3 regions of the Saccharothrix coeruleofusca genome follow, and region 1 is predicted to be linked to each of the others. Evidence: riboswitches for the same ligand, from Rfam matches in the RefSeq annotation. Region 1 holds a riboswitch; each other region holds the start of a gene.
The links. Region 1 has a riboswitch for glycine ahead of gcvT (glycine cleavage system aminomethyltransferase GcvT). Riboswitches for the same ligand answer to the same signal wherever they lie in the genome.
Positions count from the first base shown of each region.

Region 1 (3,265 bases):
CTGCTGGCCGGGGAACACCGCGGAGTTGACCTTCTTGGCGATGTCCGCGTCGTTGGTCAGGATCACGCCGCCGCGCGGGCCGCCCAGGGTCTTGTGCGTGGTGGTGGTGACCACGTGGGCGTGCGGGATCGGGCTGGGGTGCAGCCCGGCCGCCACCAGGCCCGCGAAGTGCGCCATGTCGACCATCAGGTACGCGCCGACCTCGTCGGCGATGCGGCGGAACTCGGCGAAGTCCAGCTGCCGGGGGTAGGCCGACCAGCCCGCCACGATCAGCCGGGGCTGGTGCTCCCGCGCCAGCTTCTCCACCTCGGCCATGTCGACCCGGCCGTCCTCGTCGGAGACGTGGTAGGGCACCACGTTGTAGAGCTTGCCGGAGAAGTTGATCCGCATCCCGTGGGTCAGGTGGCCGCCGTGCGCCAGGTCCAGGCCCAGGATGGTGTCGCCGGGCTGCAGCAGCGCGAACATCGCGCACGCGTTGGCCTGCGCGCCCGAGTGCGGCTGCACGTTGGCGTAGCCCGCGTCGAACAGCTCCTTGACCCGCGCGATCGCCAGCCGCTCGATCACGTCGACGTTCTCGCAGCCGCCGTAGTAGCGCCTGCCGGGGTAGCCCTCGGCGTACTTGTTGGTCAGCACCGACCCCTGCGCCTGGAGCACCGACACCGGGGTGAAGTTCTCCGACGCGATCATCTCCAGCGTGCTCTGCTGGCGGGAGAGCTCGGCGGCGACCGCTTCGGCCACCTCCGGGTCGAACTCCGCCAGGGAGGTGTTGAAGTGCGCGGACATGGCGTGTCTCCCTTTACGACTTGCGCTTGTAGAACGGCAGTGCGACGACCTCGACGGGTTCGCGCCTGCCCCGGACGTCCACGGTGAGCCGGGTGCCCGGCTCCGCGTTGGCCTTGGTGACGTAGGCCATGGCCACCGAGTAGCCCAGCGTCGGCGACAGCGCGCCGCTGGTGACCTCGCCCACGGGCGCGCCCGAGTCGTCCAGCACGGGGTAGCCGTGCCGGGGGGCGCGGCGCGAATCGGTCCGCAGGCCGACCAGCGCGCTGTCCACGCCCTGCTCGGCCACCTTCGCCAGCGCCTCGCGGCCGACGAAGTCGCCGGGCTTGTCCAGCTTCACCACGCGCCCCAGGCCCGCGTGGAACGGGGTGCGGTCCACGCCCAGCTCGTTGCCGTACAACGGCATCCCGGCCTCCAGGCGCAGCGTGTCGCGGCAGCCCAGACCGGCGGGCTTGAGCTCGTGCGGCGCGCCCGCGGCCAGCAGCGCCCGCCACACGGCGGGCGCGTCGGCCGGGTCGAGGAACAGCTCGAAGCCGTCCTCGCCGGTGTAGCCGGTGCGGGCCAGCAGCGCGGGCCGGTCGGCCACGGTGGTCGGGTAGGAGGCGTAGTACTTCACCTCGGCTAGGTCGGTCGGGGTCAGGCCGGCGAGGATCTCCGTCGAGGCGGGTCCCTGCACGGCCAGCAGCGCGAAGTCGGCGGACTTGTCGGTCACCTCGGCGGCGAAGCCCTCGGCCCGCGCCACCAGCTCGCGGTGCACCACGCCCGCGTTGGCGGCGTTGGCCACCACCAGGTACTCGGTCTCGCCGGTGCGGTAGACGATCAGGTCGTCCAGGACGCCGCCGTCGGGCCGGCAGATCATGGTGTAGCGGGCCCGGCCGACGCCGATCGCGGAGGCGTGGCCGACCAGGGCGTGGTCCAGCGCCGCGCCCGCTTCCGCGCCGGTGACCAGGATCTCACCCATGTGGGTCAGGTCGAACAGGCCCGCCGAGGTGCGCACCGCGCGGTGCTCGGCCAGCTCGCTGTCGTAGCGCAGCGGCATCCGCCAGCCCGCGAAGTCGGTGAACTGGGCGCCCAGCGCCTCGTGCTCGGCGTGCAGCGGCGTCCGACGGCTTTCCATGGGGCGGGTCCTCCCTGGTGGCGGGCATGGCGGTAGCGCCGCCGGGGTGGGGGCGGCCTGCCAGTGCGTAAGGATGACACGGTTCACCGGGGGACTCCTCGTCGTGGGAGCCTCCCCCTCTGTCATGAGCCTGAGAGCTTCGCCGCGAGCGCGCGGCTTGCACCGTGGGCGAGGCGCGCCGGGGCGCCTGCTTTCCAGAGTTGCCTTCGTCGGGCGGTAGCTGGGCCTGAGAGATTCCGGGGAGGGGTTGCTCCTTCGGCGCCCCTGGTGGGGACTCTCCCGCGCGACGTCGACGGCCGTGTTCAGTTCGTCCCGCCAGACGCTAGGCGGACCCGACCGGCGGGGTCAACCGCGAACCGGTCACCGGGTCCGTCACGGGGTCGGTCACAGGGCGCGGTCCGCCCGGACGCTGTCGACCACCTTGCGCTCGGCGTAGAAGGAGACGAACGGGATGGTGCCCGCCAGCAGCACCAGCGCGGTGCCCTTGATCGACCAGCGCGCCTTGAGCGCCAGGTCGACGGTGAGCACCAGGTAGACCGCGTACAGGAAGCCGTGCACGGGGCCGACGACCCGCATCAGGCCCGGCTCGCCGCCCGCGTACTTGACGACCATGGCCAGCACGAGGGCGAGCAGTCCGACGCCCACCACGTACGCCATGAACCGGAACCGGCCCAACGCACCGCTCATCGCTCCACCGACCGCCTTCGCCTCAGCGCTGGTCCCGCGCGTTCAGCTCGGCGAGGTAGCGGTTGTAGGCCGCCAGTTCGTCGTCCTCGTCGTCGCGCGCGGGTGTCCTGACGGGGTCCACGGTAACGACCGGCTCGGGCGCGGCCTCGGGCGGCTCGGCGTCCTTGCGGGCTTCGAGCCTGCGGATGCGCCACACCACGAAGGCCGGGAAGAGTCCGAAGAGGGGCCACTGGAGCACGTAGCCCAGGTTCTGGAAGGTGCCCCCGGCGGAGGAGAAGCGCTGCCACTGCCACCAGGCCAGACCGCAGCACACGACCAGCGAGGCGGCGCAGGTGACCGTGATGGCGACGCGCTGGGGGGTGAAGACGCTGCCGGGCACACCGCCAGAGTAGCCCGGCTCGCGGTCCGCTTCACGGGGAGTCGAGTCCCCGTCGGGTGGGCTCCCGCTCAGGAGCCCGCCCCCAGGTCGATCCCAGAGCTAGGCCACGCCGTCCCGGCGTTGCCTCTGCAGCCTGGCCACGCACCAGGCCGCCGCACTGCCCCGACGCAGGTGCTGCAGCACCGTCATCGGGCCCAATCGACGCCCCAGGTCGGCGGGCGAGAGCCCGGCCGCCCGGTAGTCCAGAGCGCGCTGGTCCAGCGGGCTGATGCCCGCGTCCCACCACTGCTCCGCCTCGGCGA
Region 1 covers NZ_JAGINV010000001.1:4,933,603-4,936,867, forward strand. Annotated here, with positions in the region: gene glyA (serine hydroxymethyltransferase) at 1-783, opposite strand, end outside; gene gcvT (glycine cleavage system aminomethyltransferase GcvT) at 797-1,897, opposite strand; glycine riboswitch at 2,010-2,100, opposite strand; glycine riboswitch at 2,102-2,189, opposite strand; gene JOF41_RS22010 (DUF3817 domain-containing protein) at 2,282-2,584, opposite strand; gene JOF41_RS22015 (hypothetical protein) at 2,607-2,963, opposite strand; gene JOF41_RS22020 (helix-turn-helix transcriptional regulator) at 3,063-3,265, opposite strand, start outside.

Region 2 (3,265 bases), 270 kb from region 1:
GGTAGGGCATTTGGGGAATCCTCGTGGAACACGGGGACGCCAGGGTTTCAGCGCGCTGAGGGAGGCGATACCCGATGAGCGAGATGCGCGTCGTCGGAGTGCGGGTGGAACTGCCCGCGAACCACCCGATCCTGCTGCTGCGCGAAACCGAGGGCGAGCGCTACCTGCCGATCTGGATCGGTTCGGTCGAAGCGACGGCCATCGCGTTGGAGCAGCAGGGTGTCCGCCCGGCCCGTCCGCTGACCCACGACCTGCTCAAGGACGTGATCGGCGCGCTGGGCCGCCAGCTGGAGCAGGTCCGGATCACCGACCTGCAGGAGGGCACCTACTTCGCCGAGCTGGTCTTCGACGGGGACGTGCGCGTCTCCGCCCGGCCCAGCGACTCCGTGGCGCTCGCGCTGCGGATCGGCGTGCCGATCCACGCCGAGGAGTCCGTGCTGGCGGAGGCGGGCCTGATCATCCCGGACGAGCAGGAGGACGAGGTGGAGAAGTTCCGCGAGTTCCTCGACTCGGTCTCGCCCGAGGACTTCCGCGGCGCGGACACCTGATCGGAGACGGACGCGAGGGGCCGTCCGCCGGGCTCGACCCGGTGGGCGGCCCCTCGTCCGTGTTGCGGTGCGTTGTGGATCAGGTTGTCGTGTCACCCGTGCGCCACGCCCGCGCACTGCGCGACATCAGCGCTGAGCGACTAAACGCTCACTAAACGTCGCTCGAATGGCTTACAACGACCGACTGGCTCAACCTCAACCTGAGGTTGAGCTTCGGTGCATCCCGCGCGTCGCGTTGACCTGCCCCCCGGCCAGTCTTACCGTCGGACCCAGGTGAATCGCCACGGTGTGATTCCGCATCGCGGCGGCTTCACGAGGGGCACCGGCCGTCGTGGTCGGACCGAGGGGAGGCAGGCGTGGTCGAGGAAGCGCCCATCCGGGCCGGATTCGGCGAACAGGGTGAGCTGTTCCCGGACTCCTCGCTGCCGGACGAGCTCGTCGGCTACCGGGGGCCCGCCGCGTGCCAGATCGCAGGCATCACCTACCGCCAGCTCGACTACTGGGCGCGGACCGGCCTGGTGAACCCGACGATAAGGAGCGCGCACGGCTCGGGGAGCCAGCGGCTGTACTCGTTCAAGGACATCCTGGTGCTCAAGGTGGTCAAGCGCCTGCTGGACACCGGGGTCTCGCTGCAGAACATCCGGGTCGCCGTGGACCACCTGCGCAGGCGCGGCGTCCAGGACCTGGCCAGGATCACGCTGTTCAGCGATGGCACCACCGTCTACGAGTGCACCTCGCCGGAGGAGGTGGTGGACCTGCTCCAGGGCGGCCAGGGCGTGTTCGGCATCGCGGTCAGCGGTGCGATGCGCGAGATCAGCGGCACCATCCACGAGTTCCCCGCCGAGCGGGCCGACGGCGTCGAGGTCGACAGCGCGGCGGAGGACGAGCTGTCGCGGCGCAGGCGCACCCGCGCCACCGGCTGAACCCGCGCAGGGATTCCCGCGCCGGGATTCTCGCGCTGAGATCCACGTCGCGCTCCGGGGTTCGGAACCGGTTCCGGAGGGTACGCTCCACGCGCAGTCGCTTTATCCCGTGCGGGAGAGTCCGAGCCAGTCTCGGCGCCGAAGGAGCAAATCCTCCCCGGAACCTCTCAGGCGCAAGGACCGCGCGGGTGAGACGCCTCTGGAAAGCGGGTCGGTCCGCCGACCCCGCCGACGGTGCAAGCCCGGTTCCGCCGGGTGAAGCTCTCAGGCGCCCGTCCGGGCGGAAGACAGAGGGGGAGGGCACGGCAGCAGCACGCCCGTAGCCCGACGCCGGAGGCGCACCCATGACGCAGGACCGCATCCCCCTCGCCGCGCTCGAACACGGCACCCCCTTCGCCGACCGGCACGTCGGCCCGCGGCCCGCCGAGCTGGCGCGCATCCTCGACGTCATCGGCGTCGGCTCGCTGGAGGAGCTGGCCCAGCACGCGGTGCCGGAGTCGATCCGCGAGCGCGACCTGGTGCTGGACCTGCCCGCCCCGGCCACCGAGACCCAGGCGCTGGCCGAGCTGCGCGCCCTGGCCGCGCGCAACCGCCCGATGACCCAGATGATCGGCCTTGGCTACTACGGCACCACCACCCCGGCGGTGATCCGCCGCAACGTGCTGGAGAACCCGGCCTGGTACACCGCCTACACCCCGTACCAGCCGGAGATCTCGCAGGGGCGGCTGGAGGCCCTGCTGAACTTCCAGACCATGGTCGGCGACCTGACCGGGCTGCCGGTGGCCAACGCCTCCATGCTGGACGAGTCCACCGCCGCCGCCGAGGCGATGACCCTGGTCCGCCGCGCGGGCCGGTCGAAGTCGAACAAGTTCGTGGTCGACGCCGACACCCTGCCGCAGACCCTGGCGGTGATCGAGACCAGGGCCGAGCCGCTGGGCATCGAGGTCGTGGTGGCCGACCTGTCGCAGGGCATCGAGGGCCTGGGCCTGGGCGGCGACTTCTTCGGCGTGCTGCTGTCCTACCCCGGCGCCTCCGGCGTGGTGCGCGACCACGCGGGCGTGATCGAGGAGATCCACAAGGCGGGCGCGCAGGCCGTCGTGGCCGCCGACCTGCTGGCGCTGGCGCTGCTGCGCCCGCCCGGCGAGATCGGCGCGGACGTGGTGGTGGGCACCACCCAGCGCTTCGGCGTGCCCATGGGCTTCGGCGGTCCCCACGCGGGCTACATGGCCGTGCGCTCGGGCCTGGAGCGGCAGCTGCCCGGCCGCCTGGTCGGCGTCTCGGTCGACGCCGACGGCTCGACCGCCTACCGGCTGGCGCTGCAGACCCGCGAGCAGCACATCCGCCGCGAGAAGGCCACCAGCAACATCTGCACCGCGCAGGTGCTGCTGGCCGTCATCGCCTCGATGTACGCGGTCTACCACGGCCCGGAGGGGCTGCGCGCGATCGCGACCAGGGCGCACCGGATGGCCACCGTGCTGGCCGCCGGACTGTGCGAGGGCGGCGTGGAGGTCGCGCACGGCGAGTTCTTCGACACCGTCCGGGCGGTGGTGCCCGGCCGCGCCGCCGAGGTGGTGGCCGCCGCCCGCGAACTGGGCGTCAACCTGTGGCGGGTCGACGACGACACCGTGTCCATCGCCTGCGACGAGACCACCACCCGCGAGCACCTGGCCAAGGTGTGGCGGGCCTTCGGCGTCGAGGTGCCGGACGTGGACGCGCTGGACGCCGACACCGCCGACGGCATCCCCGCCGACCTGCGCCGCACCTCGGACTACCTGACCCACCCGGTGTTCCACG
Region 2 covers NZ_JAGINV010000001.1:4,658,737-4,662,001, reverse strand. Annotated here, with positions in the region: gene JOF41_RS20595 (bifunctional nuclease family protein) at 75-548, shown strand; gene JOF41_RS20590 (MerR family transcriptional regulator) at 905-1,471, shown strand; glycine riboswitch at 1,574-1,664, shown strand; gene gcvP (aminomethyl-transferring glycine dehydrogenase) at 1,816-3,265, shown strand, end outside.
Region 2: linked by a shared signal. The riboswitch ahead of gcvP (aminomethyl-transferring glycine dehydrogenase) and the one ahead of gcvT (glycine cleavage system aminomethyltransferase GcvT) in region 1 are both predicted to bind glycine.

Region 3 (3,265 bases), 750 kb from region 1:
GGCGATCCAGCCCTGCGATTCAGCCATGTGCGCTCCGATCAGGGGGTGCGGCGGGCTTTGAGGGGACGCCGGTAGCTCCGCGTGCTCGTGGCGTCCCACTTGGACCATCGGCCGGCCCGGTGCGCCGTCTTAACCGCAGCTAGGACATTCACTCGTTAGCTTGACGGCGCGATCACTGTGCGTGGGTGTCGCGGCGGCGAGAGGTGGGCCGGTCCGGTGGGCCGCTGGGCAGGATGGCCCCTGGCCCGCTAGGATTGCACTGCGACCCGCTCCCAGTGACCCCCAGGCTGGTTGAGCGGGTCGCCTTTTCACGACGAGGGGCGTGCCCACCGCGGTGGGCACGCCCCTCGTGTCGTTCCCCGGCCTCGTTCCTCGGGGGTCGTTCCTCAGGCGTCGTTCCTCAGAGCTCGACCGGCGTGTGCGCCATGCCGTGCGCCTGCGCCACCGGCAGGTTCGTCAGCGCGCCGTCGTGCGCGTTCAGGCCCAGCGCCAGCGCCGCGTCCGCGCGCAGCGCCTCCCGCCAGCCCCGGTCCGCCAGCGCCACCGCGTACGGCAGCGTCACGTTGGTCAGCGCGAACGTCGAGGTGCGCGGCACCGCCCCCGGCATGTTCGCCACGCAGTAGAAGACCGAGCCGTGCACCTGGTAGGTCGGGTCGTCGTGGGTGGTCGGCCGCGAGTCGGCGAAGCAGCCGCCCTGGTCGATCGCGATGTCCACGAGCACCGAACCGGGCTTCATGTCGGCCACCAGCTCGTTGCCGACCAGCTTGGGCGCCTTCGCGCCGGGCACCAGCACCGCGCCGATCACCAGGTCGGCCTCGCGCACCGCCTGCTCGACGGCGTAGCGGGTGGAGGTCACCGTGCGCAGCCTGCCCCGGTGCTGCGCGTCGATCTGGCGCAGCCGGTCGACGTTGGTGTCCAGGACCTCCACGTCCGCGCCCATGCCGGAGGCGATCACGGCGGCGTTCAGCCCCGCCACGCCACCGCCGATCACCACCACCCGCGCCGGGTGCACACCGGGCACGCCACCGGGCAGCACACCCCGGCCACCGGAGGGCCTCATCAGCGAGAACGCGCCGACCTGGGGCGCGAGGCGGCCCGCCACCTCGGACATCGGCGCCAGCAGCGGCAGCGCCCCGCCGGGCGTCTGCACGGTCTCGTAGGCGATGGCCGTGGTGCCCGCGTCCAGCAGCGCCCTGGTCAGCGGCCGGTCGGCGGCCAGGTGCAGGTAGGTGAACAGCACCTGCCCCCGGCGCAGCCGCGGGTACTCCTCGGCGATGGGCTCCTTGACCTTGAGCACCAGCTCGCCCTCGGCCCACACGTCCTCGGCCGAGGCCAGCACCTTCGCGCCCACCGCGAGGTACTCCTCGTCCGGGATGGCCGACCCCAGGCCGGCACCCGCCTCCACGAAGACCTGGTGGCCGCGCGCGGTCAGCTCGTGGGCGCCCGCCGGGGTCAGCGCGACGCGGTACTCGTGGTTCTTGATCTCGCGGGGAACTGCGATCCGCACGGTCGCCTCCTTCAGCTGCTGTTACGCCAAAGGTCCGCGAGCGGGGTACCCGTGTCATCGTGCGGCCAACACCAACGGGACGAACCCGCGTTGTGCCGGCCGCACAACGGCGGAGGTCGGTCGCGTTGACACCCGCGCACGCGGGGACCTAGCGTCTGCCCATCAGGGCAAACTGAACATCGGCCGTGGTGCCACCCGGCACCGCAACCCGGGCGGGAGAGCCTCCAGGCGAGCTGGAGCGCCGAAGGAGCAAGCACCCCGCACACTCTCAGGCACCGAGAACCGTCCGGGCGAGGCGACTCTGGAAAGCGCGCCCCGGCGCGCACCCACGGTGCAAGCCGCGCGCGCGGCGAAGCTCTCAGGTCCCAGGACAGAGCAGGGGAACCCGTACTTCTCCTGAGGAGCGCTGCCGTGACCTACCCCGATCAGCTGCTGTACACCCCCGAGCACGAGTGGGTCGACTGGGCGCCGGGCACCCAGGACCCCGTGCCCGTCGGCATCACCTCCTACGCCGCCGAATCGCTGGGCGACATCGTCTTCGCGCAGCTGCCCGAGGTCGGCGACCGCGTCACCTCCGGGCAGGTGTGCGGCGAGCTGGAGTCGACCAAGTCCGTCAGCGACCTGTACGCGCCGGTCAGCGGCGAAGTCGTGGAGGTCAACCAGGCCGTGGTCGACGACCCGGCGGCGATCAACGCCGACCCGTACCGCGCCTGGCTGTTCAAGGTGGCCGTGGAGGAGGCGGAGGGCCTGCTGACCGCCGCCCGGTACGCCGAGCTGACCGGGGACTGACGCCGTGGCCATCAGCGTCTTCGACCTGTTCACCGTCGGCATCGGCCCGTCCAGCTCGCACACCGTGGGCCCGATGCGCGCCGCGGCCATGTTCGCCGACCGGCTGCGCACGCGCGGCCCGCTGGCGGCGGTGGACCGGGTGCACGTCGAGCTGTTCGGCTCGCTCGGCGCGACCGGGCACGGGCACGGCAGCGCCAAGGCCGTGCTGCTGGGCCTGGAGGGCCACCGGCCCGAGGAGGTCGACCCGGTGGCGGCGGGCGCGCGGGTGGAGCGGATCAGGTCCTCCGGGCGGCTGCTGCTCGGCGGCGAGCGCGAGGTGCCGTTCACCGAGGACCGCGACCTGGTGATGCACCGGCGCAAGTCGCTGCCGCTGCACCCCAACGGGATGAGCTTCGCCGCGTTCAGCGCGGGCACCGAGGTGGACCGCGCGGTGTACTACTCGGTGGGCGGCGGGTTCGTGGTGGACGAGGACGCCGCCGGGGCGGACCGGATCAAACCGGACGCGACCCCGGTCCGCCACCCGTTCCGCACCGGCGACGAGCTGCTGGCCCGCACCCGCGAGACCGGGCTGCCGATCAGCGAGGTCATGCTGGCCAACGAGCTGTCCTGGCGCGACGAGGCGTCGGTGCGGTCCGGGCTGCTGCACATCTGGGACGTCATGCAGGAGTGCGTGGAACGCGGGTGCACCGAGCAGGGCGTGCTGCCCGGCGGGCTGAAGGTCCGGCGGCGGGCGGCGGACATGCGGCGGCGGCTGATGGGCGAGCACTACGCGACCGACCCGCTGCGCGTGATGGACTGGGTGACGCTGTTCGCGCTGGCGGTCAACGAGGAGAACGCGGCGGGCGGGCGCGTGGTCACCGCGCCCACGAACGGCGCGGCGGGCATCGTGCCCGCGGTGCTGCACTACTACGCGCGGTTCGTGCCGGGGGCGACGGACGACGGTGTGGTGCGGTTCCTGCTCACGGCGGG
Region 3 covers NZ_JAGINV010000001.1:5,684,878-5,688,142, reverse strand. Annotated here, with positions in the region: gene JOF41_RS25680 (hypothetical protein) at 1-27, opposite strand, end outside; gene ald (alanine dehydrogenase) at 401-1,507, opposite strand; glycine riboswitch at 1,711-1,802, shown strand; gene gcvH (glycine cleavage system protein GcvH) at 1,919-2,296, shown strand; gene JOF41_RS25665 (L-serine ammonia-lyase) at 2,301-3,265, shown strand, end outside.
Region 3: linked by a shared signal. The riboswitch ahead of gcvH (glycine cleavage system protein GcvH) and the one ahead of gcvT (glycine cleavage system aminomethyltransferase GcvT) in region 1 are both predicted to bind glycine.